2 linked regions of the Glaciimonas sp. PCH181 genome follow. The main gene of each other region encodes a partner of the protein of the gene in region 2 in a complex. Links are inferred from orthologs where the notes say so. Each region holds a gene or a part of one and is shown on either strand. Other genes may lie near its edges.

Region 1 (12,743 bases), 930 kb from region 2 along the record:
AACATAAAAAGCGCGATTTTGAGCGGCATTTAGGGCGTTGCCTTGAGGCACTTTTCTCGAATTTGTCTCGAATGTGTCTTTATTTTGTCTCTATTTTGCGACGAAATCAGCCATCAAACCCAACCCATCTCGTAAAGTTCGCTCTTGATATAAGCGTAATACACCGGCGCCGCAACCAAACCGGGTAAGCCAAACGCGGCTTCGGTCAACACCATCGCCAGCAACAATTCCCAGCTACGAGCGTTAATTTGAGAACCGACGATGCGCGCATTCAAAAAATATTCGAGTTTGTGAATCACGATTAAAAATAGCAACGCCCCCAGTGCTACGTATAAAGAGACCGACAGCGCGACTAAAACGATCAGCGAATTTGAAATCAGGTTGCCAATCACCGGCAGTAAACCAGCCAAAAACGTGACGATAATCATGGTTTTGGTCAACGGCAAATGTACGCCCGCCAAACGCAATATCACCAACAGGAATATTGCTGTTAGTGTTGTGTTGAGCAAGGATATTTTGATCTGAGCGAAGACCACGCGACGAAATGCATCGGCCAGCAATTGCACCCGGCCTAGCAACTCTGACGATAATGGCTGCAATATTGGCATCGGATGCTCGGCATTCAACGCCACCATCGCGCCCAATACCATCCCGATCAAAATATGGATAAAGACTTGGATCGCCTCTTTTCCCGCCAGCGTCAATTCACCGTTGTGCGACTCTATCCATTCCGTCACCATCTGCCGGGTGCCAGCGATATCGTCGGGCAAATATCCCTGCAACATCGTTGGCACTTGGGTCCGCGCCTGATCGATGACCTCCATCAGCTTGGTCTGAATGACTAGCATCCGATCCGGTCCACCGTGAAAGAAGGCGACCAATCCCAGAATGATGCCAGTCAACGCCCCAATAATCACCGCCGATAACAGCACCACCGCGATCAGATGTGAGCGCTCGCTTGTTAACCGACGCTGAATTAACGGTGTCAAAGAGCGTACTAATTGATACACCAACAATCCGGCCAATAGCGCCGTCAGCAAATGCAAGGTCAGCACTAACACCAACCCAAGTATCGAAATCAACCATGCAGTAATACGAAATGGGGACACGTTACTCGTCACCGGACGCAGTCTGGGTGGTAACGGACGGCGCGGAACGGACGCCTGACTTGCAGAAGATTTGGACGAGGCCATAGAGGATTAACCGGAGCGCTGAAAACACAATCAGCACAATCAACACCAGAGGAAATACCGGTGCTGCATGTGCCATCAATGTCCGTTGGTAACGGAACAACTCAGTGTAGCAAGTCCTTGCGCGGCAGCAAAGAACGATTTTGAACAGACATTCGGTCTGTGTTCGTATTTTCAACCGATATCAATCGATATGCATCGATAGCGACCGACAGACGTAAAAAAACGTGAGAACAGACTTCACCGATTTACGGTAAAAGTCCGTCTCACGTTTCCTATTTTCAGGCCGTCAAGCAGTTACGCGGGAAATTACAAAGCTGCTTTCAACGCAGCAGCTTTATCGGTCCGCTCCCAGCTAAACTCCGGCTCTTCGCGGCCAAAGTGACCGTATGCAGCAGTTTTTTCATAGATCGGCCGTAACAGATCCAGCATCTGCACAATACCCTTTGGACGCAGGTCGAAATGTTCCAATACCAATTGCGCCAGCTTTTCGTCACTGATTTTGCCTGTGCCGAAAGTAGTCACCATCACCGATGTTGGTTTAGCGATGCCGATCGCGTACGACACTTGAATCTGGCAACGGCTGGCAAGACCGGCGGCAACGATATTCTTGGCGACATAGCGACCAGCGTAAGCGGCAGAACGGTCGACTTTAGACGGGTCTTTACCGGAAAAAGCACCACCGCCGTGGGGCGCAGCACCGCCGTATGTATCCACAATAATTTTACGTCCGGTCAGACCGCAATCGCCTTGCGGACCGCCGATCACAAAACGGCCGGTAGGATTCACCAGATAACGGGTGTTTTGCAGCCATTCCTTCGGCACCACCGGCTTAATGATCTCTTCAATGGCAGCTTCTTCGATCGCCTTGTGCTGCATTTCTGGTGCGTGTTGTGTCGACAATACGATGGTGTCGATACCAACCGGAACGCCATCGACATATTTCAAGGTGATTTGGGATTTTGCATCTGGACGAAGCCAAGGCAAACGGCCATCACGGCGTAATTGAGACTGGCGCTCAACGATGCGGTGCGCGTAATAAATCGCGGCGGGCATTAATTCAGGCGTTTCGTCGCAAGCATAACCGAACATCAAGCCTTGATCGCCAGCGCCCTGATCAAGATCAATCCCTCGACCTTCGTCGACGCCTTGGGCGATATCCGGCGATTGCTTGTCATAGGCCACCAGTACTGCGCAGCTTTTGTAGTCGATGCCATAATCGGCATTGTCGTAGCCGATGCGTTTGATGGTCTCACGTGCGACATTGATGTAATCGACATTGGCGTTGGTGGTAACTTCGCCAGCTAAAACAACCAGACCGGTATTGACTAATGTTTCCGCAGCGACACGCGCAAACGGATCTTGGGCCAAAATAGCATCAAGGATAGCGTCGGAAATTTGATCCGCGACTTTGTCGGGATGGCCCTCAGAAACGGATTCAGAGGTGAAGAGGTATTCGTGTGTCATGACAGGCTCCTGCTAAAAAGAAATACAGTGGTGACCATGCCGCAGTCCTACTGTAGAGCCTGCGACGCTTTAGCGAAATTTGTATACCGCTTCGCAAGTTGTCTATTAACTCGGCGGATGAATATGATGAAACTTGGACCAGCTATAAATAATAATATCGTGAATATTAAATTGCATCCAGCGACACCATCATTATAAAAAATGCATTACAACAGAGGTATTACTTGCCACACAGTCATTTTGACAGTGCAGCGTTGTGGTATTTTACGCCTTTTACAACATTTCGGCAAAACGCCTCCGGTCTCCTCCAATGCTTGTTGCTCTCTTTAAATTGTTATCTGGATTACCGCTATCTGCGTTGCACGCGATTGGCGCTTCGGTCGGCTGGCTGGTGTATCTGCTGTCGCCCTCTTATCGGCGCAAATTAAAAGACAACTTGGGGAGGGCTGGCTATCAGCGCCAGCTATCGCAAGCGATCCGCGAGTCGGGGAAGAGTATGTTCGAGCTTCCCTTCGTCTGGTGTGCCTCGCCAGAAAAAGTGTTGCGCACTGCCCGAATCGAAAACTGGGACTTGGTGCAAGCCGCTCTTGACGCCAATACCGGCGTGATATTACTCACGCCGCACTTAGGATGTTTTGAAATTATTGCGCAGGCCATTGCCGAAAAAACCCCGCTTACAGCACTGTATCGCCCACCCCGTAAAGCTGCGTTAAAACCATTGATTGAAGGCGCCCGCGCACGTCGCAATTTGCATCTTGCGCCTGCGAATCTGACGGGAGTTCGCGCATTGCTAAAAGCGCTCAAAAAAGGTCAGGCTATTGGTTTGTTACCGGATCAGGTACCGCAAAATGGCGAGGGCGTATGGGCTAATTTTTTTGGCAAACCGGCTTACACAATGACCTTATCGGCTAAATTGCACCAAATGAGCGGCGCGCCGATTATTTTGTCGTACGCAGAGCGACTTTCATTTGGCCGCGGTTTCGTGATTCGTTTTGTGCCGTTTGAAGAAGAGTTGGGCACGACGCCGCAACAACAAGCTGAAGCGATCAATATCGCGATGGAAAAACTCATTGCACGTTGCCCGGCCCAATATATATGGAGTTATAACCGCTATAAGACGCCGCCCGGCGTGAGCGCCCCCAACGCGCCCTCTGCCGACAATCAGGGACAAGCATGAAGGCGTTGATTTTTTTATTGTGGCTGACGCATTGGCTGCCGCTGTGGATTCTCGGCCCTCTCGGCGAAGCGCTTGGATCACTGTTGTTCATTATCATGAAACCGCGTCGCAAGATCACGTTGACCAATCTGCGGCTGTGCTTTCCTGACATGCCCGAAACAGAGCGTATCGCACTGGCACGACGTCATTTCCAAGCCTATTCGCGCAGCGCGCTTGAACGGAGCGTGCTGTGGTGGGCATCCGAGGCGCGTCTCAAAAGATTGATCAAAATCGATTCCGCGTTGCCGCTTGAGACGCTTAGCGCAGGTCCGACCATTTTGTTATGCCCGCATTTCGTTTGCCTGGAAATCCCCGGTATTGCGTTAGTGCTGAATTCATCGTTGTCAATTTGCACTATTTACTCAAGGCAGCAAGATCAAGTCGTGGATGCCGCTTTATTAAAAGGCCGTTCGCGCTTTCGCCCGGTAAAACTATTCACGCGTGAACAGGGCGTGAAACCGATCATCCGCGCCATGCGTGAAGGTTTTCCATTCATCATGCTGCCGGATATGGATTTCGGCACCAAAGATGCCGAGTTCGTGCCTTTTTTTGGTATTCCCGCAGCAACACTGACAGCGACCGCCAGAATTGCCGCCGCCACCAAAGCCAGCGTAGTGCCGATGATCGCCACCTTTTTGCCACGCTACCAAGGCTGGAAAGTCACCTTTTATCCTGCTTGGGAAAACTATCCCGGCGATGACATCTCCGAAGCCACGCGACGCATGAATGCCTTCATCGAAGCGCGTGTCTTAGAAGCACCGGCAGAGTATTTCTGGGCACATAAACGCTTCAAGACCAGGCCAGAGGGCGAACCTAGTCCTTACTAGTTCGCAAATTGACAGGTTGAAATTCACAATACCCATTTGTTCTGGCAGTTCTATAATCACGCAATGAAACTCAAATTTACCAAAATGCACGGCGCCGGCAACGATTTCATCGTGATTGATGCGATCAGCCAGCATATCGATTTCACCTCAGCGCAATGGCAGGCATTGGCTGACCGTCGCTTTGGCATAGGCGCGGATCAAATGTTGGTGGTCGAAAAACCACAAGCGGCAGGCGTCGATTTTCGCTATCGGATTTATAACGCAGATGGCGGCGAAGTTGAGCAATGCGGCAACGGCGCACGCGCGTTCGTCAAGTTCGTGACCGAAAAAAGGCTGACCGACAAACGCACCATCAAAGTCGAAACCATGTGCGGCGTGATCGAGCCTATGCTGGAAGCCGATGGCAGCATCAGCGTTGATATGGGCGCGCCGGTTTTGACGCCCGCATCGGTGCCGTTCGACGCCAGCGGATTGCAAGCCACGCAAGAAGGGGCGGACAATTTATGGCCTCTCGATATTAACGGCAAGCGTGCTTTGTTTTCAGTGGTATCAATGGGCAATCCGCATGCGATTCAAATCGTCAGCGATGCCGAAGCAGCACCGGTAAACGTAGATGGTCCGCTTATTGAGCATCATCCGCGCTTCCCTAGACGGGTAAATGCCGGATTTATGCAAATTGTTGACCGCCATCAAATTAAGTTGCGGGTATTTGAACGCGGTGCTGGCGAAACACTGGCCTGCGGAACTGGCGCGTGTGCCGCTGTCGTCGCAGGTATCCAACGCGGCTTGTTAGATTCCCCGGTAAAAGTGGAAACCCATGGCGGCGCGTTATCGATAACGTGGAATGGTATTGATCAGCCAGTCAAACTCACCGGTCCTGCGGTGACAGTGTTTGAGGGCGAAATTGAGATGGGTGCTTAGTGCTTAGTGCTTAGTGCTTAGTTAACACTACTGCTTAGTCAGTTGATTTAGTACTAATAGAGTATGAAGCTGCCGAAAAATAGCCGTTTTGCCGGCAACAACTTAAGCAACGGTGTGAACTCTGCTTAAGCTTGCCCTTAAAATCCCAGGCATGCGCTAGCTACTCAACTCAGCAGCATCTTCATCTTCATCAGTCCCGACGTCGGTCAACGCCGCTGCCGGTAGCGCGGTCTTAAAACGATACAGGCGCTGGCGATAATTTCCCTCGGGACCGTGCGGACCACAATCCACATCTTCAAACAATCTCGCCAGACGATTCAATGCCTGCCGTTCGTCGCCAGTTTCAATCAATACCAACCGACGTTTGCTGCGCGCGTAAGACATACGAATATCCACCACCAGACAATGGCCGCAATCCGCCTGATTCAAATCCAGCAGTAACGCTTCGGGGCGGCTTAAACCAAATAGCAGCGCAAGTTCGATCCGCGCCGCCAAAAATGGATGGCTGGCCACCAACTCGCGCGTTAATTGCTCTTTCGCGGCCAATGCCCAAGTCTTCGGACGGGCCCTATCGGCAATTTTTGACAATAATGTCTGCGCAACATCACTTCCCTGAATCGCGGCTTTTTGCAGCCAATACACCGCTTGTACATCGTTGGTCAGTTTTTCACGTCGATTGCGCCAGGCACTGACGCCGCATTCCAGCTGAGCGGCGCGATGGCCCATTTCAGCGGCGTGCTCCAGATGGCGCTGCATATCGTTCAAATTACGCTGAGAAAATTCGGACTTTAAATATATTCGCGACAACGCATACCAGGCTTCAGACAAACCACGCTCACCCGCCTGCGTCAGCCAGCGGATCGCTTTTTTATAATTGGCGGAACCTGCACCAACAACAATCCGCTCTCCGTCGCTATCCATGCGGGCGTACCATAATCCCAAATCCAGCTGAGCCGATTTGTCATCAGCGGACGCTGCCAGCTCTAAAAATTGCTGAACTTCGTTGACGTCAAAGTCCGTGGTCATCATCAAGGCGCGGGCACAACGCGTTAGCAGCAACAGATTTGCCTCACCCAAGCGCCGTGCCAATGCCTCTGAAGGGGCATGCAATTGCGCTAAATCTCCACCGTATTGTTGCGCTACTGCACGTGCGAGCGGCAAACCGCGCTCTAAAAATACAGGCCAGTCCTGATTATCCCAGGCGATTTGCGCCAACGCATGTTGGGCTTGCATGACGCCAGCATCAGCCGCCCTTGCCGTCCACTCAAGCGTCATGCCGCTGGTATCGCTCTCAACTGACATCGTCTGAGGCTGGAATAGCCCCCGCGCAGCGCTATTACTTCCAACAAGTTCATCCTTACTCTTATTAACAGCATTGCCGTTGTATTCTGCCGGATGTAGCGACGTCGCCACCTTGGATCTCGCAGCATATTGGGCCAGCAACCACTGCGCTTCCGGAATGCCAGCATGCGCCGCCGTTTCCAGCGCTTTTAATGCCTTCGCGCCAAAGTCACGGAACGCCGCGCTTTGAAGTGCCTCGCTATCGCGTAATACTAATTGGGCCAGAATCAACCCCGCTTGCATCACGCCAGCGTCAAACGCGCGCTCATACCATGCGCAGATATCGTGTTGATTACTTGCACCAAGTGCAACATCCAACGGGATATGACTGCCAATTAATATCCATGCATCCGCTTCCTGCTGCTGTGCGGCGCGATCCAGCCAGTGCAAAGCAGTAGGAAAGCTCTGCGGCAATCCGTTGCCACCAAACAGGTAACGCTTTCCCAGCGCAAGCTGAGCTGCGCCCTGCCCAGCCCGCGCAGCACGAATAATCGCCAAGTCTTCCCGTTTAGCCATAAACACCCATCACGCAAAAGCGTAAATTATCTCCGATAAATTAAGAATCCTTTATTTGATACTGAATTCCAATTAAGTTCGCATCTTTAATACAACATATTGTATTTTTTTGACATTCTTAAAGATTCACCATTTTGGCGCGCCAGAAATAGTGAGAAACACGGCATAGTTCGCCGAAAATGCACCAAAAAATCTTATCTATCGCCAACGCATTCCAACTAGAAACAAAATTTAGGCAACTTATTACTTTTCCTCAAAAAACCTTTTAAGGAATTGCCGCAGAAACTAATAGGTCCACTTTTATTTTTGCGACGCGTTCATGGAGTTTGACGTCCAGCACATGCCAACACTTTAATAAATGACAACATATTCGATCTACATCTAAAGCGCTGACTTCCCCGCGATTTAACACCGATCTGCGCCAGAAGTCTGATTCGAATGTGGGCAGAAAATGAACAACTCAAACGGTCCTGAGCCTGCTTTGTGTCACAAAAATACAACAGAATCATCAACCCGACCCAATTTCGACCAATTTATAGCGCGACAGAAGACCAAACCACCGGCGCACGCAGCCGGACCTATTACTGTTCTCCCATCCGACAGATGTACGGATCCTTAAAGCAGGCTTTCCAAATAAAGGACGTCAAATGAAGAAATCACTAATCGCACTGGCCGTACTAGGCGCAATCGCAGGTGCAGCACAAGCTCAAAGCTCTGTAACAATCTACGGTATCGTTGATACTGGCGTTACTTATACAAACAAAGCACTGAACGCTACAACTGGCAAAACTGGCAGCAAATTTGCTCTGACTTCGGGCAACATCCAAGGTTCACGTCTGGGTTTCAAAGGCGTTGAAGATCTGGGCGGCGGTTTGAAAGCAGTGTTCCAATTGGAAGCCGGTTTTGCAAATGACACAGGTGCATTGCAAGGCGACAAAGGTTCGACAAATCTTTTCCGTCGTAAATCAGTTGTTGGTCTGAGCGGTGACAACTTCGGTACAGTCCTGCTAGGTCGTCAAACTGACATCACTGATGACGTAAGCCAATGGACTTCGGTTCAAGATTTCGGTGGCGTAACTGGTGCAGTTGGCCACAATCTGGACCGTTTGGAAGGTACACGTACCCAAAATTCGATCCGTTACAACACACCAAGCTTGTCTGGCTTCACAGCTAGCGCGATCTACGGTTTCGGCGAAACAGCTGGTCAAACTACAGCTGGCCAATCGTTCGGTCTGGGTGGTCAATATGCTAACGGTCCATTGGGCTTGTTCGCTACTTACTACCAATCGAAAAAAGGCGCTACACCTAGCGATGTATCCCTGACTAACGCTACAGTATTTACTGCTGGCAACCCAGGCGACACAGCTCTGAAGACATTTAGTCTTGGTGCTAGCTATCAAGTTGGTCCAGCCCGTCTGTACGGTAACTGGTCACGTGTTAAACAGCCATTGGCAACTACTACAGGCGCTGTTCCTGGCGGCCTAGTACCAGCTGGCACATTCACTATTGGTAGTATCAACAATAGCAAAGCTGACATCTTCGAATTGGGTACTAACTACGCTTTGACAGCACCTTTGCATTTGCTGGCTAGTGTTCAGTACAGCAAATTGACTTTCGTTGATGCTGGTTCACAAAAAGGTAAGCTGACTCAATTCAACTTGGGTACTGACTACTTCTTGTCGAAGCGTACTGACTTGTATGCTTTTGCTTCGTACCTGCGTGCTAAAGATGCTATCAACCCAGGCATATTGGGCGACACTACTGGTGGCAGCAACAACCAAACTGCTGTTACTGTTGGTATCCGTCACAAGTTCTAATTTAAGTTAGTCAGTTCTGCGGTAACGCAGAATTGCCTACTTAGCTAGAAATCCGAAAGGCCCACATGATTCTTCATGTGGGCCTTTTGTTTTTCAGCGCCAAAATGTCGATGCCCAATATCGGCAATAGTTGTCATTGAATGTCATAGCGGTGATACTCTCGGTCATTCATTCTCACTCGTCTCAAGACACCTACACCATGAGCAGCCATCTCGACGCAGACACCGTCGCACAATATCTTGCCGAAACGCCCCGCTTCTTTGAAGAGCATGCTGAGCTCTTAGGAAAAATCAAGTTGACGAGCCCATTGTTGGGACGCGCTATTTCCTTGCAAGAGCGGCAAATGGAAATATTGCGGGAAAAAATCAAAGTCCAGGACCTCCGTCTCGCCGACATGATACGTAACGCACAAGAGAACGACACCATCGCCGAAAAACTACAAGTCTGGTCACGCAGTCTGCTAATGGCGCGTAACGACGTCGATATGCCGCACACCTTGGTCAGCGGATTACAAACCATATTTAATGTCCCTCAGGCCACACTGCGACTCTGGAACGTCGCCGAGGCGTTTTCACATACGTGGTTTGCCGCACCAGCATCTGCCGACTCCAAACTTTTTGCGAATAGTCTGAGCGTCCCGTTTTGCGGTGCTAATAATGATTTTGAGGCCGCCACATGGTTTGAAAATCCGGCTGACATGCAATCTATCGCCATGCTCCCATTACGCGTAGATAGCGCCGAAAGCACATTCGGATTGTTAGTCCTGTGCTCGCCGGATGTCGACCGTTTTAGCTCCGACATGGCAACCGATTTCCTTGAGAAAATCGGCGATACCGCCAGCGCAGCGCTTGCCTGCCTGCTTGCCTAAAGACTAAAACGTCACATCGTCATGTCCACCGACCGCCTCTCCCCCTCCCAAAATCAACGTTCTTCGGCGGTCGTTGAAGCCTATCTACAAAGTCTGGTTGATCAACGCAAGTTGTCCCCTCATACGGTCAGCAGCTATTCACGCGATCTGGCAGAATTACTTTCGCTAAGCCGTGCGCTCGCCAAAAGTGCTGAAGACAACATCGACTTCACGCTGCTCACCCATGCCCACATACGTAAATTTGCTGCACAGTTGCATTCCCATGGCCTAAATGCGCGCTCAATTGCACGCAAACTTTCTGCCTGGCGTGGATTTTTTAATTGGATGGGAGAGCACACTGCGCTAACCAGTAACCCAGTCGAAGGGGTTAAAGCCCCCAAGCGCGCCAAACCTTTACCGAAAGCATTAGGAGCCGACGATGCAATACGGCTTGTCACCAGCGCCAATCAACACAGCGAGCAAAGCCCCACCTTGACCGCCTGTAATCGCGCCATGTTTGAATTACTGTACTCAAGCGGATTACGTGTGTCCGAATTAGCCGGGCTGGATGTCCGTTACACAGCGACCGCAGGGTATTCCTCCGCCGGTTGGATCGATAGCGATGCCGCCGAAGTCACCGTCACCGGAAAAGGTAATAAGAAGCGCTCCGTTCCGGTCGGACAACCCGCGTTACGAGCGATCGCGGACTGGCTAATATTGCGGAATGCCTTAATAAAACACGAAGACACATTTGCACTATTCCTGACTGAGCGCGGCAGCCGCATGTCGCCTCGCGTGATTCAGCTCCGACTAAAAGCGCACGCACAGGCAATCGACATTCCGACCGATGTTCATCCGCACGTATTGCGCCATTCATTTGCGTCGCACCTGCTGCAAGGATCCGGCGATCTCAGAGCAGTACAGGAAATGCTCGGCCACACCTCAATTGCCTCAACTCAAGTCTATACATCGCTCGATTTCCAGCGTCTTGCGCAGGTCTACGATGCCGCGCATCCACGTGCGAAAAAAGTACCCAAAGAATAATTTCGCCATGAGCAAAGATGACCTGGTTCAAATCTGCGCAAAATATGCAACTCAATTGCAATTTGGGGCATAATTAGTCCTCACTCACACTCCTCTATGTGTCCTGGCATGACCACTGACATCAAACTTAAATCCACCACCACCTTCGCGGCTAACCAGCAGGCCACACTTTCGCAAGCAGCGACACTGGCAGCAGAGCAATTGCGCTCGGCATTGGTGCGCATCACCAGCGCCCGGCTAAAAGTGTTAACGGCATTGCTAGAGGCGCGTTGCGCGGTTTCACATCAGGACATGCAGGATTTATTCGTAGAGATGGATCGCGTGACGCTGTATCGCGCACTCGATTGTCTGACCGATGCTGGACTGGCACATAAAATTGCCGGTGATGACCGCGTATTCTTGTACAGCGCAGGCGCAGAACATACTGAATCGACTTTTGCAAACCCGGAACACCACGCGCAACATCAGCACGGGCATTTCAAATGCACCCGTTGTGCCAAAGTATTCTGTCTGGATGGCAGCGGCGAGGCAGGTTTTTTAGGCGACGTATTAGCGCCAGTCAAAACTGACCTGAAGGGCGAAGAGTCTGCTACAGCATCACCGGCCACGCTGCGCAGACATTTACAGCAGGCATTGCAGGATTCGCTCGGCAAAGGCTTTGAGGGCCATGACATCGAACTGACCATTAAAGGCTGGTGCGCTGACTGCGCACATTAGTTAGGGCGCATGGGCTAAGCCACTTAGCCCTTTGACACCCAGCCGCTTATTGCCACAAATATAGCAGTCCCAATTCCCCCATTCTTACCCCGCACATTCACTCACTTTATCGCCATGGCACTTATCCCCACCACTATTCTTACCGGCTTTCTCGGCGCTGGCAAAACCACTCTCCTGAATCGCATTTTGCAACAGCCGCACGGCCACAAAATTGCCATCATCGAGAACGAATTCGGCCAGGAAAATATCGACAATGAAATCCTGGTGCAAGACAGCACCGAACAAATTATCGAAATGAATAACGGTTGTATTTGCTGCACAGTACGCGGCGATTTAATTGTTGCCCTGAGCGCACTGGCGCGACGGCGCGATGCTGGCGAATTGCAATTTGACCATGTCATCATCGAAACCACCGGCATGGCGAATCCCGGCCCGGTCGCACAAACCTTCTTCGTCGATGAAGAAGTCGCGATGCACTACATGCTCGATGCCATCGTTACAGTCGTTGATGCCAAACACGCCATGCAACAACTCGACCAACAAGAAGAGGCCCAGCGCCAGGTCGGTTTTGCCGATAAATTGTTGTTGTCCAAAACTGATCTGGTTGACGCGCCCGAGATTGCGGCCTTAACTGCACGCCTCACCAGAATCAATCCACGCGCATCCATCATCAGACTCGATCCGGCGCATACCCCGATCGACGAAATCCTGGATATTCGCGGCTTCAACCTCAACGCCAAACTGGAAATCGATCCAGATTTTCTTGCCGCAGAGGAAATGCACGACCACGCCACGCATGCGGATCACGACCATAGTGGCAGCGATTGTGCCCACCCATCG
Region 2 (17,457 bases):
GGTGTCATCCCGATCATCAATGAAAATGACACGGTGGTGACCGATGAAATCAAGTTCGGCGATAACGATACGTTGGGCGCGTTGGTGGCGAATTTAATCGAGGCTGAGGCACTGATTATTCTGACCGACCAAAAAGGGTTATTTACTGCCGATCCGCGCAAAGATCCCAATGCTGAGTTCGTTCATGAGGCGCAAGCGGGTGACCCTGCGCTAGAAGTGATGGCGGGCGATGCGGGCACCGGGATTGGTCGCGGCGGGATGATCACCAAAATTCTGGCTGCGAAGCGTGCTGCGACATCTGGCGCACACACAGTCATCGCGTGGGGCCGGGAAGCGGATGTGTTGACGCGGCTTGCTGCCGGTGAAGCGATTGGTACGCAATTGAATGCCCAGACCGGCCAGTTGAAAGCGCGTAAGCAATGGATGGCAGATCATCTGAAAACGGCCGGTAAAGTGGTACTGGACGCTGGCGCGGTGCAAAAGCTGACGAACGAGGGTAAGTCGTTATTGCCCATCGGCGTGACAGATGTTTTGGGTGAGTTTGGGCGCGGCGACGTGATTACTTGTATGAATAGCGATGGCCGTGCGATTGCACGCGGCATCAGTAATTACACGAGCGCTGAAGCTCGGCGGATTATGCGTCATCCATCGTCAGAGATCGCCGCAATATTGGGCTTCGTCGAGAAATCGGAATTGATTCATCGCGACAATTTGGTTTTGTTGTAGGCCTTTGCTTATAAAAAAGCCGCTATGGAAACATAGCGGCTTTTTGACATTCAGCGTGCGTGTTTTGATGGTGGACTATCAGCTACCGGGCTTTATTGGCTGATTATTCCGGAAGCGCGCTTGTATTACAGGAACCTTGCCAGCGATCGTACCGCCTTGACAGAGAAAATCTGTAAACAATGCAGCATGCTGCCGATTTGCCCCGACTGCGCTGATCTGCTGCCACTTGCTCAGGCGTGCGCGTGACCAATTGCCATCTTTATGGCCGAAAGCATATAGTTTCTTTTCGGCGGTTTGACAGCGAATGCCTTCGTAGCTGACATTTTCTGCGCCGCCGCTGCTAGTGCTGATCAGCGTGTAACGGATGACCCCGTCGGATCCGGCTGAGATTGAATCCAGATCAATCGCGAATTTCATGGTGGTCGTAGGGCCGACATAAAACTCTGCCATATTTTCAGGTTTGGGCTGCGGAGGCAATTGCACCGCCAGTTCTTGCCAGGTCTTTACTTCATCGTCAAAATCATCATCAAAGCCGGGACCTGGGCCAGAGCCGGGGGCTGCGTGTACGTGGGCCACTGCAGAAAGGAGCAGGGCGGCGACCGCGACAAGTTTGTTGATCCTGCCGACGTTGTTAATTTTCGGCGTTGAAGAAATAATGTTAAAAAACATGGGAAAACTTACTCCTTATGGATAGTCGGATCAGCCGGAATGCAGGGATTTGGCGATTCTGACAAATCCTCTGTATTCAGTGCACAGCGCAAATGGCGCGGCTGGCGCGCTGAGCTTTGCAATGGGCGGGTTAAAAAGCGTGATAATTCTTGCAAGGCACGCTGATAGACATCGCGCTTGAACTCGATCACGGCATCCAGCGGGACCCAGTAATCATGCCAGCGCCATGCATCAAATTCAGGATGCTCGGTCAGGCGTAAGTTGACATCGCAATCGCGCCCCGTCATCCGCAGCAAAAACCAGATTTGTTTTTGGCCACGATAATGTCCGCGAATATCGCGTTTAATGAAATGATCAGGCACTTCATAGCGCAGCCAGTCGCGTGTACGGCCGACAATTTTGACGTGTTCCGCCTTCAGGCCGATTTCTTCCTCAAGTTCGCGGAACATCGCCTGCTCCGGCGTTTCACCGTATTTAATGCCACCTTGTGGAAATTGCCACGAATGTTCGCGCACGCGCTTGCCCCACCAGACTTCATTCTGGGTGTTGAGCAAGATAATGCCGACGTTAGGGCGGAAGCCTTCACGGTCCAGCATAGTATTACCTCAAAACTTTCTGCGACTAGGCGGTCCTCATGCCAATTTGCTTACGTTCTAAATTAAATACGACATTTAGGGGTAAATCCACGCATAGCAGGTCCCAACCAGTGGTGAAACTGGGCAGAACATCAATCAATTGTGCAAAGAGTGGGCGCATCAGCCAGCTAATCCTTTAAAATTGAGTCGATTATAACCCTCTCTTTTTAAAAAGAATTCACCGTTATGCGCGCCTCCCGTTTTTTTTGTATCGACTCTTAAAGAAGCTCCATCCGACGCTGAAATCGTCAGCCATAAATTAATGATGCGCGCCGGCATGATTAAACGCCTTGGTTCTGGTATCTATACCTATATGCCGATGGGATTGCGCGTGATTCGAAAAGTCGAAAATATCGTGCGTGAAGAGATGAATCGTTCCGGCGCGGTTGAATTATTGATGCCAGTTGTACAACCTGCTGAACTTTGGCAAGAAACCGGCCGTTGGCAAAAATACGGCGATGAACTGATGCGCGTCAAAGACCGGCATGGTCGTGATTTCATTATTCAGCCAACCTCGGAAGAAGTGATTACCGATATTGCGCGCACTGAATTGCGCTCTTATCGCAAACTTCCGGTCAATTTTTATCACATTCAGACTAAATTCCGCGATGAGCGCCGTCCACGTTTCGGTTTGATGCGCGGTCGTGAATTTACGATGAAAGATGCTTATTCTTTCGATCGCGACCTGGATGGCCTGAAAAAGTCGTATCAAGTAATGTACGACGCCTATATCCGGATTTTCAATCGTTTCGGTCTGCAATTCCGTCCTGTCGCCGCTGATAATGGCGCCATTGGCGGCACTGCATCGCATGAATTTCATGTGATCGCCGCAACGGGTGAAGACGCGATTGTGTATTGCCCGACCTCAGATTACGCAGCAAATATGGAGGCCGCCGAAGCGCTGGCCGTTGATGCAAGTCGTGCTGCGCCAAGTCAGGTAATGACTAAAACAGCGACCCCTGGTAAAGCCAAATGTGAAGCAGTCGCCGAATTATTGAATATTCCGCTAAGCGCCACGATTAAATCCATCGTGCTGACAGTTGAAACAGCGGCGACCGATAAAAAGCCTGCTGACAAACAAGTTTGGTTGCTGATGCTGCGGGGCGATCATGCGCTGAATGAAATCAAAGCGAATAATATCCCTGGTCTGACCGGATATCGTTTTTCAACCGAAGAAGAAATCGTCGAATGGTTCGGTACGCCACCGGGTTATTTGGGCCCGATCAATACTAAAAAGCCGATTAATGTCGTCGCTGATCGTACCGTGGCGAACATGCACGACTTCGTTTGCGGCGCGAATGAAGTGGATTATCATTTGACGGGCGTCAACTGGGGCCGTGATTTGCCGGAACCGTTGGTAGTCGATATCCGTAATGTCGTCGAAGGCGATCAATCGCCGGATGGCAAAGGCGTGCTGGCGATTCAGCGCGGGATCGAAATCGGTCACGTGTTCCAGCTCGGGACGGCTTATTCCGAAGCGATGAATGCTACTTTTCTAGATGAAAACGGCAAGCCGCAGCCATTGCAAATGGGCTGCTATGGCATTGGTATCACGCGGATTTTGGGCGCTGCCATTGAACAGAATTATGATGACAAGGGCATCATCTGGCCAACCGCGATTGCGCCATTTGAAGTTGTTCTCTGCCCGATGGGCTATGATCGCAGCGAAGCGGTTAAAAGCGAGACCGATAAACTCTACGAAGCCTTGCAAGCGGCAGGCATTGACGTGATTCTGGATGATCGCGGCGAACGTCCGGGTGCGATGTTTGCCGATTGGGAGCTGATCGGCGTTCCGCATCGCGTCGTAGTGGGTGATCGTGGTTTGAAAGATGGTCAGCTAGAATACCAAGGTCGTCGTGATACTGAGGCGACTAGCGTGCCATTGGCTGAGATGGTGGGTTTTGTGAAAGCCCGTCTGGGCGTCTGATCTGGCTGGAGGTTGATTGCGTGTTTCTCAGAGGCGAAGAAAGCTGTATGCGTGGCACGCAATACGTGAGAAATGGTTGTTGTTTGAGGTCTTTCCTCGGAAATCAATCGTTCTGAATGAGATTTTCCGAGGAGTTTTCTTGCGTTTGACAGGCCGTATTTTTCTCTGCTTGACGATGGTGCTGACTACATTGATGGTCGGTGGCGTCGCGCATGCCGGGAATCAAAAAGAAGAGGCGATGGCCGACTCAGTAAGGTTAGCGCTATCGCGGGCGATCAATGACGGGCGACCGCCGAAGCCGCAATTTACCGATATCCAGCAGCGCATTCAGTACCTTTACTGGCTGGTGGAAATGTCGGAGCGCCTAAAAAAGAAATTCCCCGATGCGCAAATGCGTACCGAATTTCTGGAAACAACCTGGTACGAATCCAAGCGAGCGGGACTTGATCCGGCGATGGTATTGGGCTTGATTCAGGTGGAATCCGCATTTCGCAAATACGCTATGTCTAGCGTTAGCGCGCAGGGGTTGATGCAGGTGATGCCGTTTTGGACCCGTGTAATCGGGGACGCAGATCGCAGCAAATTATTTGATATACAAACCAATCTGCGCTATGGCTGCGCGATTTTGCGTATGTATCTGGACATGGAAAAAGGTAATCTCTACCTGGCGCTAGGCCGTTATAACGGAAGCCGGGGTCGGCCCGAATATCCGAATGCGGTGCAGGCTGCCTGGAAGCGCTGGGAGTTTGAGCCGGTGCCGATCAAAACCACGGTGGCTGTGCAGTAACGTTAAGTTGCAATTCACCCAGACCTGAAGTTGCGCGTCGCCGTAGCACTGTCTTGGTATTTCTTCGTGATGTAATTCTGTCGAAACTCGCTTCTTATATTTGCAGTGGTCATGCAATTAAGAACGCGACAGCGTCAGAAGCGCCCTCGGGCAAATAATCTCAACTATCAAATTCATGTGTTCCAAAAACAAAAAAACCCGCGCAATGCGGGCGTTTTTGTTTGGCACTTAAGTTAATCTAGCTGAGCTAGACCTTAAGCATTGCTCAAGTGAGCAGAAATGAGTTTAGTCATTTCAAACATAGACACTTGTTTTTTGCCGCCAAAGACAGCTTTCAGCTTTTCATCAGCATCGATGTTGCGCTTATTTTCTGGATTTTGCAGATTGTGCTTCTTGATGTATTCCCAAACTTTCTTGGTAACTTCAGTGCGTGGCAGCGGATCAGCGCCGACAACAGCAGCCAGAACATCTGATGGTTTCATTGGCTTCATGAACGCTGCATTAGGCTTGCGTGCTGGCTTCTCTGCTGCAACTTCTTTTGCTGGTGCTGCTTTTTTAACTGCTGGTTTAGCGGCTGCAGGTTTTTTTTCTGCAACTACTGGTTTTTTTGCTGTGGCCATCTTTAAGCCTCCTTGACGAAGAGAGTGTGAAAAATGCGTCAATCACGCATCGCCCATAGTGGTGCGCTTTTCGCAGTGACGCAAGTGTTTTTTATGGCTTTTGCAGGATTTTGTGTGTGACGGCGATGCCTGCTGAAATACACTGCCTTTTCATAGCGCTTTAGGGAACTAAATGCGCTTTCTGCACGTGATAAATATTGCAATAAAGTGGCAGTGAGTTTCCACTCTTTTGGGGCGCTCGGCGAACATTGGTCCAGAGATCAAAAGCCTTATCAATCAAGGATTTATAGATTATTCCGCGGAATTAAATCGTTACCAAATCTTTCAACGCAAGATTTGGCGCGGTTCTATTTCAAGCCCGGCATCATGCCTTTCATGCTGCGCATCATTTTCATCATGCCGCCGCCCTTGAGTTTTTTCATCATCGATTGCATTTGATCAAATTGCGACAACATGCGATTGACTTCCTGCACTTGGACGCCCGCGCCAGTGGCAATCCGGCGTTTGCGCGAGGCTTTGATCAGCTCCGGCTTGGCGCGCTCTTGTGCGGTCATGGAATTGATCATCCCTTCCATGCGCCTAACTGACTTCTCTGCCTGATCCATATTTGCACCGCCAGCGGCTTGCTGGAACTGTGCTGGCAGCTTATCCAGCAAACTCGACATGCCGCCCATTTTTTTCATTTGACCTAATTGCGCCTTGAAATCATTCAGGTCGAACTTGCCGCCGCCTTTGATTTTCTGCGCCAGATCCTGCGCTGCAGCAACGTCGACACCTTTTTTAGCTTCTTCAACCAGCGCCAGAATATCGCCCATGCCGAGAATCCGGTTCGCCATGCGTGACGGATCAAACGCTTCCAGACCATCCAGCTTTTCGCCGACACCAGCAAATTTGATCGGCTTGCCAGTAATGTGACGTACCGACAGCGCAGCACCGCCACGCGCATCGCCATCCAGTTTCGTGAGCACAATCCCGGTCAGCGGCAGCGCATCATTGAACGCCTTGGCTGTGTTGATCGCATCCTGACCGAGCATGGCGTCGACTACAAACAGCGTTTCGATAGGTTTGACAGCGGCATGAACGGCGGTGATTTCTTGCATCATCGCTTCGTCGATACCCAGGCGACCGGCGGTATCGATGATCAGTACATCGTGATAATGGCGCTTGGCAAAATCGAGTGCGGCCAGTGCGATATCGACCGGTTTATCGGTCACCAGGCTCGGAAAGAAGTCAGCGCCAACTTGTTCGGTGACCGTTTTCAACTGTCCAATCGCTGCCGGACGGTAGACGTCGGTAGAAACGGTCAGGACTTTTTTCTTTTTCTGCTCGCGCAGATATTTCGCTAATTTACCGACCGTCGTAGTTTTACCTGCACCTTGCAAACCGGCCATCAGGATGATCGCTGGCGGTTGCGTGGCGAAGTTAAGCTGCGATGCTTCCGGCCCCAGATCGGCGCCCATTAACGACGCTAATTCGCGTTGTACCACGCCGACCAACGCCTGGCCCGGCGTCAGCGATGCGATGACTTCCTCGCCTAAGGCTTTTTGCTTAACGTTGGCGATAAATTCGCGCACGGCTGGCAGCGCGACGTCGGCTTCCAGTAGTGCCAACCGGACTTCACGCAACATTTCGGCGGTATTGGTTTCAGTCAAACGCGCTTCGCCGCGCATGGTTTTGACGACTTTGGCGAGGCGCTGGGTAAGATTGTCTAACATAGGTGACAGTGTTTTCGGAAGAGAGGACGGAAGGGGCGGAGGACTGCCGGTATAAACGGTATTAAGGTATAAGAAACATTTGTTTCCGCGATGTTTCCAGCGGATGTTTTACCGACAATGACCGATGAAGACCGATACTGCGCCCTAAATATAATCGGTTATTTTACCCGATACCGAGGAAAAGCCCGCTTTCCAGAGAATGGGAGGGAAAGAATAATTTTTTTACAGAAATCGCGGAAAATGAACACCAGAGCGGAGGCCTGAGTCGGTAATGCCTTCAGATCAGAATTATGTGAATTGCCGACCGGCAATGTGATAGTCAGCATCCGCCTAATGCGCGCCATAAATGTCTGATCGCGATAGGGTACGGGCTTTCCTTGAGGTATGATTCTTCCATCCAATATTCAGGAAATACCATGTCAGGAAATTCCTCGCCCGAAGCGCCGCGTCTGGCGGTATTAATCGATGCCGACAACGCTAGTGCAGCGATTGTCGATGGTTTGCTGGCAGAGGTTGCCAAATACGGCGTGGCTAGTGTCAAACGTATTTATGGCGATTGGACTGACAACCGGCTGGGAACCTGGAAAGAATGCCTGCTGCGCAATTCGATCCAGCCGATTCAACAGTTTGGCTATACCAAAGGTAAGAACGCAACCGATAGCGCGATGATCATCGACGCGATGGATTTGCTGTATACAAGGCGTTTCGATGGATTTTGCATTGTCTCCAGCGATAGTGACTTCACACGGCTGGCGTCGCGTATCCGGGAAGAAGGTTTGACCGTATATGGTTTTGGTGAGCGCAAGACGCCGCAGCCTTTTGTGACGGCATGCGATAAGTTTATTTACACTGAGCTGTTGACGGATTTGGACGTCGAAGACGTCTCGCAGGCGCCTGGGAAATTGCATCCTGCCGCGAATGAGCTTAAACAGGATACGCGGTTGGTGCGTTTGTTGCGAAGCGGTGTCGAAGCAGTGTCGGATGAAGATGGTTGGGCGCAGCTGGGATCGGTTGGCAGCCATATTGCCAAGCAAGCGCCGGATTTTGACGCGCGTGAATATGGTTATGCGAAGCTCAGCGGACTAGTTAGTGCAACTGAGCTGTTTGATGTAACGCAACGGATTTTGGCGAATAACAAGTCTGCGATGTATATCCGGGACAAGCGTAAAAATAAGTAATCGTGACGTCCGAAAACCGGGCCGCTGCGATGAGCCAGTTAAATCTGTCTTATTAAGTATGGTCAATTGTCGTCGTTGGTTATCGCTTGATAAATACGTTGCCGACCCAATTTATGTGTGTCTTTAGTAAGAAAATTTCTTTCCCGCTGTGGGTTATCGCACCGCCAGCACAAGGTTACATACTGTAAACTTACATGATGCAAACTTATCTCTTTATTTTGACTGCACTGTTATACCTTGGCTGCGCCTTGCTGCCATCGAAACGGCGCAAGACCATCTCGGTAGTCGCTGCCGCAGGTTGGTTGCTGCATGGCGGCGCACTATGGGCTGACGTGATCGGTCCCGAGGAGGTGCGGGTTGGTTTTTCGATGATGCTGTCGGCGACGCTATGGGTATCGGTCGCTGCTTACTGGCTTGAAAATCGCAACTATACTCTCGATGGATTACGCGTTCTGGTGTTGCCGACCGCGGCGCTGGCGGTGATTTTGCCCGCGCTATTTCCCGGAAATATGGTGCCATTAAGCGGTAAATCGCCAGTGTTTTTATGGCATATCGTGATTTCTATTCTGGCTTACAGTACGCTGACGATAGCGGCATTTCATGCGGTATTGATGGTATTGCAGGAATCCCGTTTGCATACGCGGCCCGGTCGCGTGAGTACTAGTTGGTTTGGCGTTGCACTGGATCGCTTGCCCGCGTTGCTGACGATGGAAAAGTTGCTGTTTCGGTTGATCGCTTTCGGCTTCGTATTGTTGACGCTAACAGTATTGTCCGGCGTCGTGTTCTCGGAAGAATTGTTCGGCACCGCCTTCAAGTGGGATCATAAGACTATATTCACGATGCTGTCGTGGGCCTTGTTTGGCTTATTGCTGGCGGGACGTAAATGGCAGGGCTGGCGTGGTCGCACGGCGCTCAGTTTTACATTGATCGGATTTGCTATTTTGTTACTGGCGTATGTCGGTAGTCGTTTTGTGCTTGAAGTGGTATTGCATCGGGTCTTGGTATGAAATATGTGATTTGGTTAGTCATTGCGCTGGCAGTTGTCGTCTGGTTTCAGCGCACTAAAAAGAACATCATCAATAAAAGCCGTTCCGCCTCGGGTGATCCGACAGGCGGCGCTGGTGGAGGTGCGCATCCGTCGTCTTTGTCGGGTGCTTCCCCGCCAGTGGAAGAAATGGTGGCATGCGCGCATTGCGGTCTGCATTTTCCTGCTTCCGAAGCTGTGACCGATTATGCCGGTACAGTGTTTTGCGGTGAGGAGCATCGGCGTCTGCACGCACATTGATGTTGCCACCGGATAACTTCTTGAATTGACGCGCATGAGCCGATCCGGATCGCACTTCCATTTTCCAAAATTCGGGTCTGCCATCTTTGCAGACACCGATAGGCCAATAACGTTTTGGCGCAATCTCCAAACATTTAATATTGCCCGGATTGTCGTGGCGTTAGTCTTGCTGATGTATCTCAGCGCGAATGGCGCTAAAGATAAGGGCTTGTTGAATTTTTTTAATTATTCCGAAATCTGCACGATTTACCTGATTTGCGCGATTGTCTTCACCTTATTAGCGGCCTATTACCGGCGTAATTACAAGCTCCAGATTGTGGTGCAAATTGTGATTGATATCGGCGCGATTTCTATTCTTTATATAGGTGCAGGGGGCGCTAAGAGCGGTTTGGCGATTCTTTATTTATTCCCGCTCGCGGGAGGCGCAATTCTGGCGTCGCTGTTACAGGCGATGCTGTTCGTCTCGATTGTCACTCTGGTTCTATTGGGGGAGAGCGGCTATCAAATTTTGCAATCGACGTCGGATGCAACGACATTGAAAGCAGGGTTATCAGGCGCAGCGTTCTTTTTTGCCGTGTTTGTGATCAATCGTTTGGCTAACAAATTGATTCGACAGGAAGATCTGGCGAAACAGCGCGGCACAGATTTACGCGTGCAGCTGGCAATTAATCGCATGGCTGTGGCAGATATGGGCGATGGTCTGCTGGTTGTCGGCCCGGACGCGACTATCCTGATGGCCAATCCGATGGCTGAACGCATGCTGGCTTTGTCGATTCCTGATGAGCCGCATTTGTTCAAGCTGACTGATTTTCCTTCGCTGTCTCCGATTGCCGAGGCTTTTTTGGCTTGGGCTGCCACCGTCAGTCTCCATCCCAGCGTTAGCCCTCCCTCTCTTTCGGACGCAACCTCCAGCGATTCACCCTTTCTTGTCACGATCAAACAAACCGAGGATAGAGGGCCGAGCAGCACAGCTATGGGGGTAAGCGGGCATGAGCTGGCGATGCATTTTAAATTGCGCTTTGCCGCAGTCAAAACCGAGGATTTAAGTGAGTATCTTGCGGTTATTTTTTTACAAGATGTCAGCGAAATTGAAAATCAGGCGCAGCAATTGAAGCTGGCAGCGATGGGGCGATTAACTGCCAGTATTGCCCACGAAGTGCGCAATCCGCTGTCGTCCATTTCTTATGCTGCGACCTTGTTGATCGAAGAAGCCGTCAGTCCGACGCAAGTACGTCTGCTCAACATTATTGAGGATAATGTGGCGCGGCTTAATCGTATGATCGAAGATATTCTGTCGCTATCGCGTAAGGCGCAACGACAAACTGCGCCTATCCTGTTGGCTCCACTGGTCGCTGAGATCGCTGAAGAATTTCAGCAAACTAACCTGATAAAGGCTGGGGTGCTGCAATTGCTGATCCCGGCGACTGACCAACATCGCGTGTGGTTTGATGCGTTACATTTGCGTGAGGTCGTGGTTAACTTATTGTCGAATGCACTGCGCTACGCCAGCGGCGAGGCCAACAGCATCCGTTTGCTGGTTACCACCAATGCGGCGGGCGGTCTGGAGCTGCACGTACAGGACGATGGCCAGCCGATTACCCCGGCAATTCGCCTGCATTTATTTGAGCCGTTTTATACGACCTCTAATAAAGGAACCGGCCTTGGACTATTTTTGGCACGCGAGTTGTGTTTGAATAACGCTGCAAAGCTGGACTATGAATATCGTCATGAAGCGCACGAGCATCTCACCGGACGTTTTGTTATCGCGTTTGCTGCTCGTGGGCCACTTTAAATGTTAGTTGACCGGAAAAGATTGTTGCCATGACTTCACCCCGTATTCTGGTCGTCGATGACGAGGCGCATTTACGCGAATTACTGGAAATCGCCTTAGTCAAAATGGGTTTGGATGTCGATAGTGCTGATTCGCTGGCAACAGCCCGGCAATTTCTGTCGCAGCGCGAATACGCCCTTGTACTTACCGACATGCGACTGCTCGACGGCCTTGGTATTGAACTGGTGCACGAAGTTGTTGCCAGTTGCAAAATGACACCGATAGCGGTGATTACCGCCTTCGGTAGCGCCGATAACGCCGTGATGGCCTTGAAGGCGGGGGCATTCGACTATTTATCCAAGCCTGTTGCGCTGGATCAGCTACGTTTAATGGTGCAGTCGGCATTACGTATGAACGTGCCGGAGCGCAGTCCTTCCCACGCAGGGCTGTCATCGCGCAATAGCGCTACGGATAGTAAGGTAGGGGCGCAGCCGTTACGGCTGATCGGCACTTCTGCGGCGATGCAGGATTTGCGTGCGCAGATTGCCAGATTAGCGCGCAGTATGGCGCCGATTGCGATTAGCGGCGAATCCGGCAGCGGCAAAGAATTGGCTGCCCGCGATTTACACGCGCTCAGTCCGCGTGCCGACAAACCTTTTATTGCAGTCAATTGCGGTGCCATCCCCGAGAATTTGATGGAGGCGGAGTTTTTCGGCTATCGCAAAGGCGCTTTTACCGGTGCCGCAGACGATCGGGATGGCTTTTTTCAGGCTGCTAACGGCGGGACGTTGCTGCTCGACGAGGTGGCCGATTTGCCGCTGGCAATGCAAGTTAAATTGCTGCGCGCAATTCAAGAGCGCCGGGTCCGCAAAGTCGGCGCGACGACGGAAGAGGTTGTAGATGTGCGGTTGGTCAGCGCAACGCATCAAAATCTGGCGGAATGCGTGGAGAAAGGCAAATTCCGGCAGGATTTGTATTACCGTTTAAACGTGATTGAATTGCGATTGCCACCTTTGCGCGAGCGGTTGGAGGATATCGGTTTGCTGGCGGAGGTTATTTTGGCGCGTCTGGCGATCCCCGATCCCCATTTGACCTCGATGTCATTGACCCCCTCGGCATTGCAAGCCTTACGTACTTATAGCTTTCCGGGCAACGTCCGTGAACTTGAAAATATTCTTGAGCGGGCATTGGCTTTTGCTAACGATGGTCAGATCGAAGTGTTTGATCTGGCATTGAAAGTAACGGGCTTACTTCAGCCTGAGCAGAATCTTGCAGCCGATCTGAATGAACCCAAAGAGCCAATCGGCCCAGAGGAATCGGCGGCCGCGGTTGCCTCAATCATGGCAATGGCAGAAAAATTTGTCAGCGATCCCTCTGTTACCGCCGAAGCTAATCCTGCGTTGCCGCCGTCGTTACCCATGCATCTCGACGATGTTGAGCGTAATATTATTCGACAAGCATTGGCGCGAACGCAATTCAATCGCACCAAAGCAGCGGAATTGTTGGGCATAAGTTTTCGGCAATTGCGTTATCGGATGCAAAGATTATCGATCCATGAACAGGATTAAGAGTATTCGCGATGACGGATAACGTACCAAAGATCGCCGTGGTCACCGCTGCTGAAGGTGCCGTTGCGGCTGCCGAGGCAACCTTCGTCCAGCCAGTTACGCCCGTTTTTCAGATTGGCGAAGATGGCTGGTGCGTAGCGGAAAGCGGCGCGAAGGATGCGCCCGAAGTGCGTCATCTGCGCTCGCCGAATTGCGATGCCCGGCCAGAAGGCAGCGGTATTGATCTGCTAGTGATCCACAACATCAGTTTGCCGCCCGGTCAATTTGGCGGACCGTTTATTGCTGATTTATTTGGCAATTCTCTGGATTACGATGCCGATCCGTATTTTGAACAGTTGCGGTCGTTACGGGTGTCTGCCCACTTTCTGATTCGTCGCGACGGCAGCGTGATGCAGTTTGTATCGACTAACGATAGGGCCTGGCACGCTGGCGTATCGACATTTGGCGAACGTCAGCGCTGCAATGACTTTTCGATCGGGATTGAACTCGAAGGGACTGATTTCACGCCTTTTACCATGCCGCAGTACCAGTCTCTTTGCGCGATGACGGACGCATTGCTGTCGCGCCATCATCTGTTGGCAGTATGCGGGCATGAACATATTGCACCGGGCAGAAAAACCGATCCAGGGCCTTTTTTCGACTGGCACCTGTACCAGCAAGGTTGCGTCGATACGCGCCTGCGAGCACTCACCAACCCGACATTGCGCTTCCCGTGCGGCACCTAGAAAAGTCAATGGAATTTTGATTTTTCTTAGCAAAAAAGATTATATCGATCCCTCTCTTTAAGCATTGCGTCTGTACTCGCTAGGTACTACAATTAGTGCAAACAACGATCTAAAAACTATATCTAGTGTTTTATGATCTTAAACGCAATTTCTCCTTTAGCTGTTCCAGGTGCCTAGGCTGCATAACTAAGAAGGTTTTGGTATTCATGTTGTATGGGCCTGAGGACAGCCCCCTTATTTGAAATTGATCAAGTTTGACGCAAGCGTCAGTTGGATTTTGCGTTTGCGTGTGGCATGGCATCAGCATTAGTTTGGTGATGATATGTAGCAATCGTAGTGGCGTTGGCGGTGTGGTTTTTTTAGTCCTTATTATTAGTTATTAACAACAGGCGCAATGCGCGTCTGTCAACTCAGCTCGGGAGGCTCAGTGCAATCTACTCAAGAAATTTCCGTTAAATCTTTATCCGAGTTCGGTGGCGCATCGTCGCAGACAGGTACTAGCTCCGCTCCCGCGAAGGCGCCTATCAGTTTTGGCGATTATCGGATCATCCGTCGTAATGGTTCTGTTGTCGGTTTCGAGCCATCCAAAATTTCGATCGCGGTCACTAAAGCATTTCTCGCGGTCAACGGCGGCCAGGGCGCGGCTTCTGCGCGCGTCCGTGAGCTGGTCGAAGAACTGACTTCCAACGTTGTGAATGCGTTGGTGCGTCGTCAGCCTACTGGTGGCACTTTTCACATTGAAGATATCCAGGATCAGGTCGAGCTGTCATTGATGCGCTCTGGTGAGCACGATGTTGCGCGTGCTTACGTTTTGTATCGCGCCAAGCGGATGGAAGAGCGCGCACAGCTATCGACCACTAGCCCGGCGGTTGCGGCAGCTGAGCTGTATGTGACGGAAGGTGGCCAACGTCGCGTCCTCGATATGCAGCAAGTGCGCGATTTGATTTCCGCGGCGTGTATCGGTCTGGAAAAGCACGTCGACGCTGATGCCATTCTGTCAGAGGCAGTCAAGAATTTGTACGACGGCGTGCCGGTTGAAGAACTGCATAAGTCAGCGATTCTGGCAGCGCGTGCTCTGATGGAAAAAGATCCGGCCTACAGCACCGTTACGGCGCGTTTGCTGATGCATACGATTCGTAAGGAAGTCTTCGGCAAAGAAGTCGCGCAAGCGGATGCGCCTGCGGAATATCTTGAATATTTCCCAAAATATATTAAAAAGGGTATAGAGGCAGATCTGCTTGATAGCAAGCTGGCGCAGTTTGATTTGAAAAAACTGGCTGAAGCGTTGCAACCTGAACGCGATCTGCAATTTGCTTATATTGGTCTGCAAACGCTGTACGACCGTTATTTCCTGCATATTCAGGACAGCCGCATCGAAATGCCACAGGCGTTTTACATGCGCGTGGCGATGGGCCTGTCATTGAACGAAATTAACCGCGAAGAGCGTGCAATCGAGTTCTATAACTTATTGTCCAGTTTCGATTTCATGAGTTCGACTCCAACGCTGTTCAATTCCGGGACACTGCGTTCGCAACTTTCATCCTGCTATCTGACGACAGTGTCGGACGATCTTGAAGGCATTTACGATGCCATTAAAGAAAACGCCTTGCTGGCGAAATATGCAGGCGGCTTGGGTAACGATTGGACGCCGGTGCGTTCGCTGGGTGCGCATATCAAAGGCACGAACGGTAAATCACAAGGTGTGGTGCCATTTTTGAAAGTGGTCAACGACACAGCGGTTGCGGTCAATCAGGGCGGTAAGCGTAAAGGGGCGGTATGCGCCTATCTGGAAACATGGCATATGGATATCGAGGAGTTCCTGGACCTGCGTAAAAACACCGGCGATGATCGTCGTCGTACGCATGACATGAACACTGCCAACTGGATTCCTGACCTGTTCATGAAACGCGTGATGGAGAAGGGCGAATGGACTTTGTTTTCGCCTAGCGATGCGCCAGACCTGCATGACAAGGTCGGCAAGGCATTTGAAGCCGCTTATGTCGGTTACGAAGCTAAAGCTGCACGTGGCGAGTTGCGTACATCCAAGAAAATCCATGCGCTGGATCTGTGGCGCAAGATGTTGTCGATGCTGTTTGAAACCGGCCATCCTTGGATTACTTTTAAAGATCCTTGTAATATCCGTTCCCCGCAGCAACACGTCGGGATGGTACATAGCTCAAACCTATGTACAGAAATTACGTTGAATACTAACGAATCAGAAATCGCAGTATGTAATCTGGGTTCGGTCAATTTGCCCGCGCACATGAAAGACGGTCAGTTGGATGCGGTCAAACTCCAAAAAACGATCAACACGGCAATGCGGATGTTGGATAACGTCATTGATATCAACTATTACGCAGTGAAGAAGGCGCGCGATTCTAATTTGCGTCATCGTCCTGTTGGTCTGGGTATTATGGGTTTCCAGGATTGCCTGCACATGATGCGGATTCCTTATGCTTCGCAAGAAGCGGTCACGTTTGCCGATCGTTCGATGGAACTAGTGTGCTACAACGCGTATTGGGCTTCGACGGCTTTGGCCGAAGAGCGCGGTCGTTACAGTTCATACCGTGGTTCGTTGTGGGATCGTGGCATTCTGCCGCAAGATTCGTTGAAATTATTGGCCGAAGAGCGCGGCGGTTATCTCGAAACGGATATGTCGGAATCGTTGGACTGGACTGAGTTGCGCGGCCGTATCAAAGAATTCGGTATGCGTAATTCGAACTGCGTAGCGATTGCACCGACGGCGACCATTTCGAACATCATTGGCGTGTCGGCCTGTATCGAACCGACTTACCAAAATCTGTATGTGAAGTCGAATCTGTCTGGCGAATTTACAGAAATCAACGCTTACCTGGTACGTGATTTGAAGGCGCGCGGTTTGTGGGATGAAGTCATGATCTCGGATCTTAAGTATTTCGACGGTAGTCTGGCCAAGATTGATCGCATTCCGCAAGATTTGCGTGCGATCTACGCAACGGCGTTCGAAGTTGAACCGTCATGGTTGGTTGAAGCTGCATCGCGTCGTCAAAAATGGATCGACCAGGCGCAGTCATTGAATATTTATATGGCCGGTGCATCGGGCAAAAAACTTGATGAGACTTACAAGCTGGCTTGGTTGCGCGGTCTGAAAACGACTTATTACCTGCGCACAATTGGCGCGACTCACACTGAAAAATCCACCACTAAAACAGGTGCATTGAATGCAGTGTCAGTGGATGGCGGCGCAAGCGGCGGTGCGATGGCAAATTATGCAACCAAGCCGGTCGTATCGGATGAGATCGAACTGGATGGCCCGGCATGCGTGATGCGTCCAGGCGACCCAGGCTTTGAAGAGTGCGAAGCCTGCCAGTAATTCTGTAATGGTGTAACGCGGCAACGCAGTTACACCGAAATAAATGAGGAAGGACGGCACGTTTATGACCCATCGAACGTGCCGCTGATAACAGATAAGTTGCATTGGCTGAACTAAAGCCAGTCTCGCTAATCAAAAGATAAAATGAAGGAAGAAATATGCTCTCTTGGGATGAACAAGTAAGTTCAACACCCGCCCCGCGTGCGATGCCGCTGCCGGTGCAGTCGACCGAGCCTGCGGTAGATACAACGCATCGGGTGAATGCTGCAGACAAACGTATTATCAATGGCCACACCGACGTGAATCAACTGGTGCCGTTTAAGTACAAATGGGCATGGGACAAGTATCTGGCAGGTTGCGCGAATCATTGGATGCCGCAAGAAATCAACATGCAGCGCGATATCGAGTTGTGGAAAAGTCCAAATGGTCTGACCGATGATGAGCGCCGTCTGGTAAAGCGCAATCTTGGCTTCTTTGTGACTGCCGATTCGTTGGCTGC

Evidence for each region.
Region 1: the proteins of C7W93_RS16300 (region 2) and dapF are in contact, whole or in part, in a solved structure (PDB 5YGU), measured with the Escherichia coli proteins. The link is inferred for Glaciimonas sp. PCH181 from one-to-one orthologs.

Annotation. Positions count from the first base shown.
Region 1 is NZ_PYFP01000002.1:1,611,538-1,624,280, reverse strand. Bases 3,694-6,692 are described here. They hold dapF (diaminopimelate epimerase), read left to right. Parts: upstream 3,694-4,763; coding sequence 4,764-5,621; downstream 5,622-6,692. Other genes in these bases: C7W93_RS20535 (tetratricopeptide repeat protein), read right to left, coding at 5,778-6,692; C7W93_RS20545 (lipid A biosynthesis acyltransferase), read left to right, coding at 3,831-4,700; C7W93_RS20550 (lysophospholipid acyltransferase family protein), read left to right, coding at 3,694-3,834. Outside these bases: C7W93_RS20560 (AI-2E family transporter), read right to left, coding at 114-1,109; metK (methionine adenosyltransferase), read right to left, coding at 1,500-2,657; more of C7W93_RS20550, read left to right, coding at 2,968-3,693; more of C7W93_RS20535, read right to left, coding at 6,693-7,478; C7W93_RS20530 (porin), read left to right, coding at 8,126-9,295; C7W93_RS20525 (DUF484 family protein), read left to right, coding at 9,495-10,163; tyrosine recombinase XerC, read left to right, coding at 10,185-11,186; C7W93_RS20515 (Fur family transcriptional regulator), read left to right, coding at 11,295-11,903; C7W93_RS20510 (GTP-binding protein), read left to right, coding at 12,018-12,743. UniProt on the Escherichia coli protein: Involved in the succinylase branch of the L-lysine biosynthesis and in the biosynthesis of the pentapeptide incorporated in the peptidoglycan moiety. Catalyzes the stereoinversion of LL-2,6-diaminopimelate (L,L-DAP) to meso-diaminopimelate (meso-DAP).
Region 2 is NZ_PYFP01000002.1:677,248-694,704, reverse strand. The notes cover bases 198-3,109. They hold C7W93_RS16300 (RNA pyrophosphohydrolase), read right to left. Parts: upstream 1,992-3,109; coding sequence 1,404-1,991; downstream 198-1,403. Other genes in these bases: C7W93_RS16305 (CNP1-like family protein), read right to left, coding at 805-1,395; proB (glutamate 5-kinase), read left to right, coding at 198-726. Also shown: more of proB, read left to right, coding at 1-197; C7W93_RS16290 (lytic transglycosylase domain-containing protein), read left to right, coding at 4,133-4,744; C7W93_RS16285 (SWIB/MDM2 domain-containing protein), read right to left, coding at 4,999-5,364; ffh (signal recognition particle protein), read right to left, coding at 5,712-7,079; C7W93_RS16270 (inner membrane protein YpjD), read left to right, coding at 8,455-9,264; C7W93_RS16265 (PP0621 family protein), read left to right, coding at 9,261-9,542; C7W93_RS16260 (PAS domain-containing sensor histidine kinase), read left to right, coding at 9,577-11,334; C7W93_RS16255 (sigma-54 dependent transcriptional regulator), read left to right, coding at 11,364-12,881; 1,6-anhydro-N-acetylmuramyl-L-alanine amidase AmpD, read left to right, coding at 12,893-13,606; C7W93_RS16245 (ribonucleoside-diphosphate reductase subunit alpha), read left to right, coding at 14,034-16,958; C7W93_RS16240 (ribonucleotide-diphosphate reductase subunit beta), read left to right, coding at 17,117-17,457. UniProt on the Escherichia coli protein: Master regulator of 5'-end-dependent mRNA decay.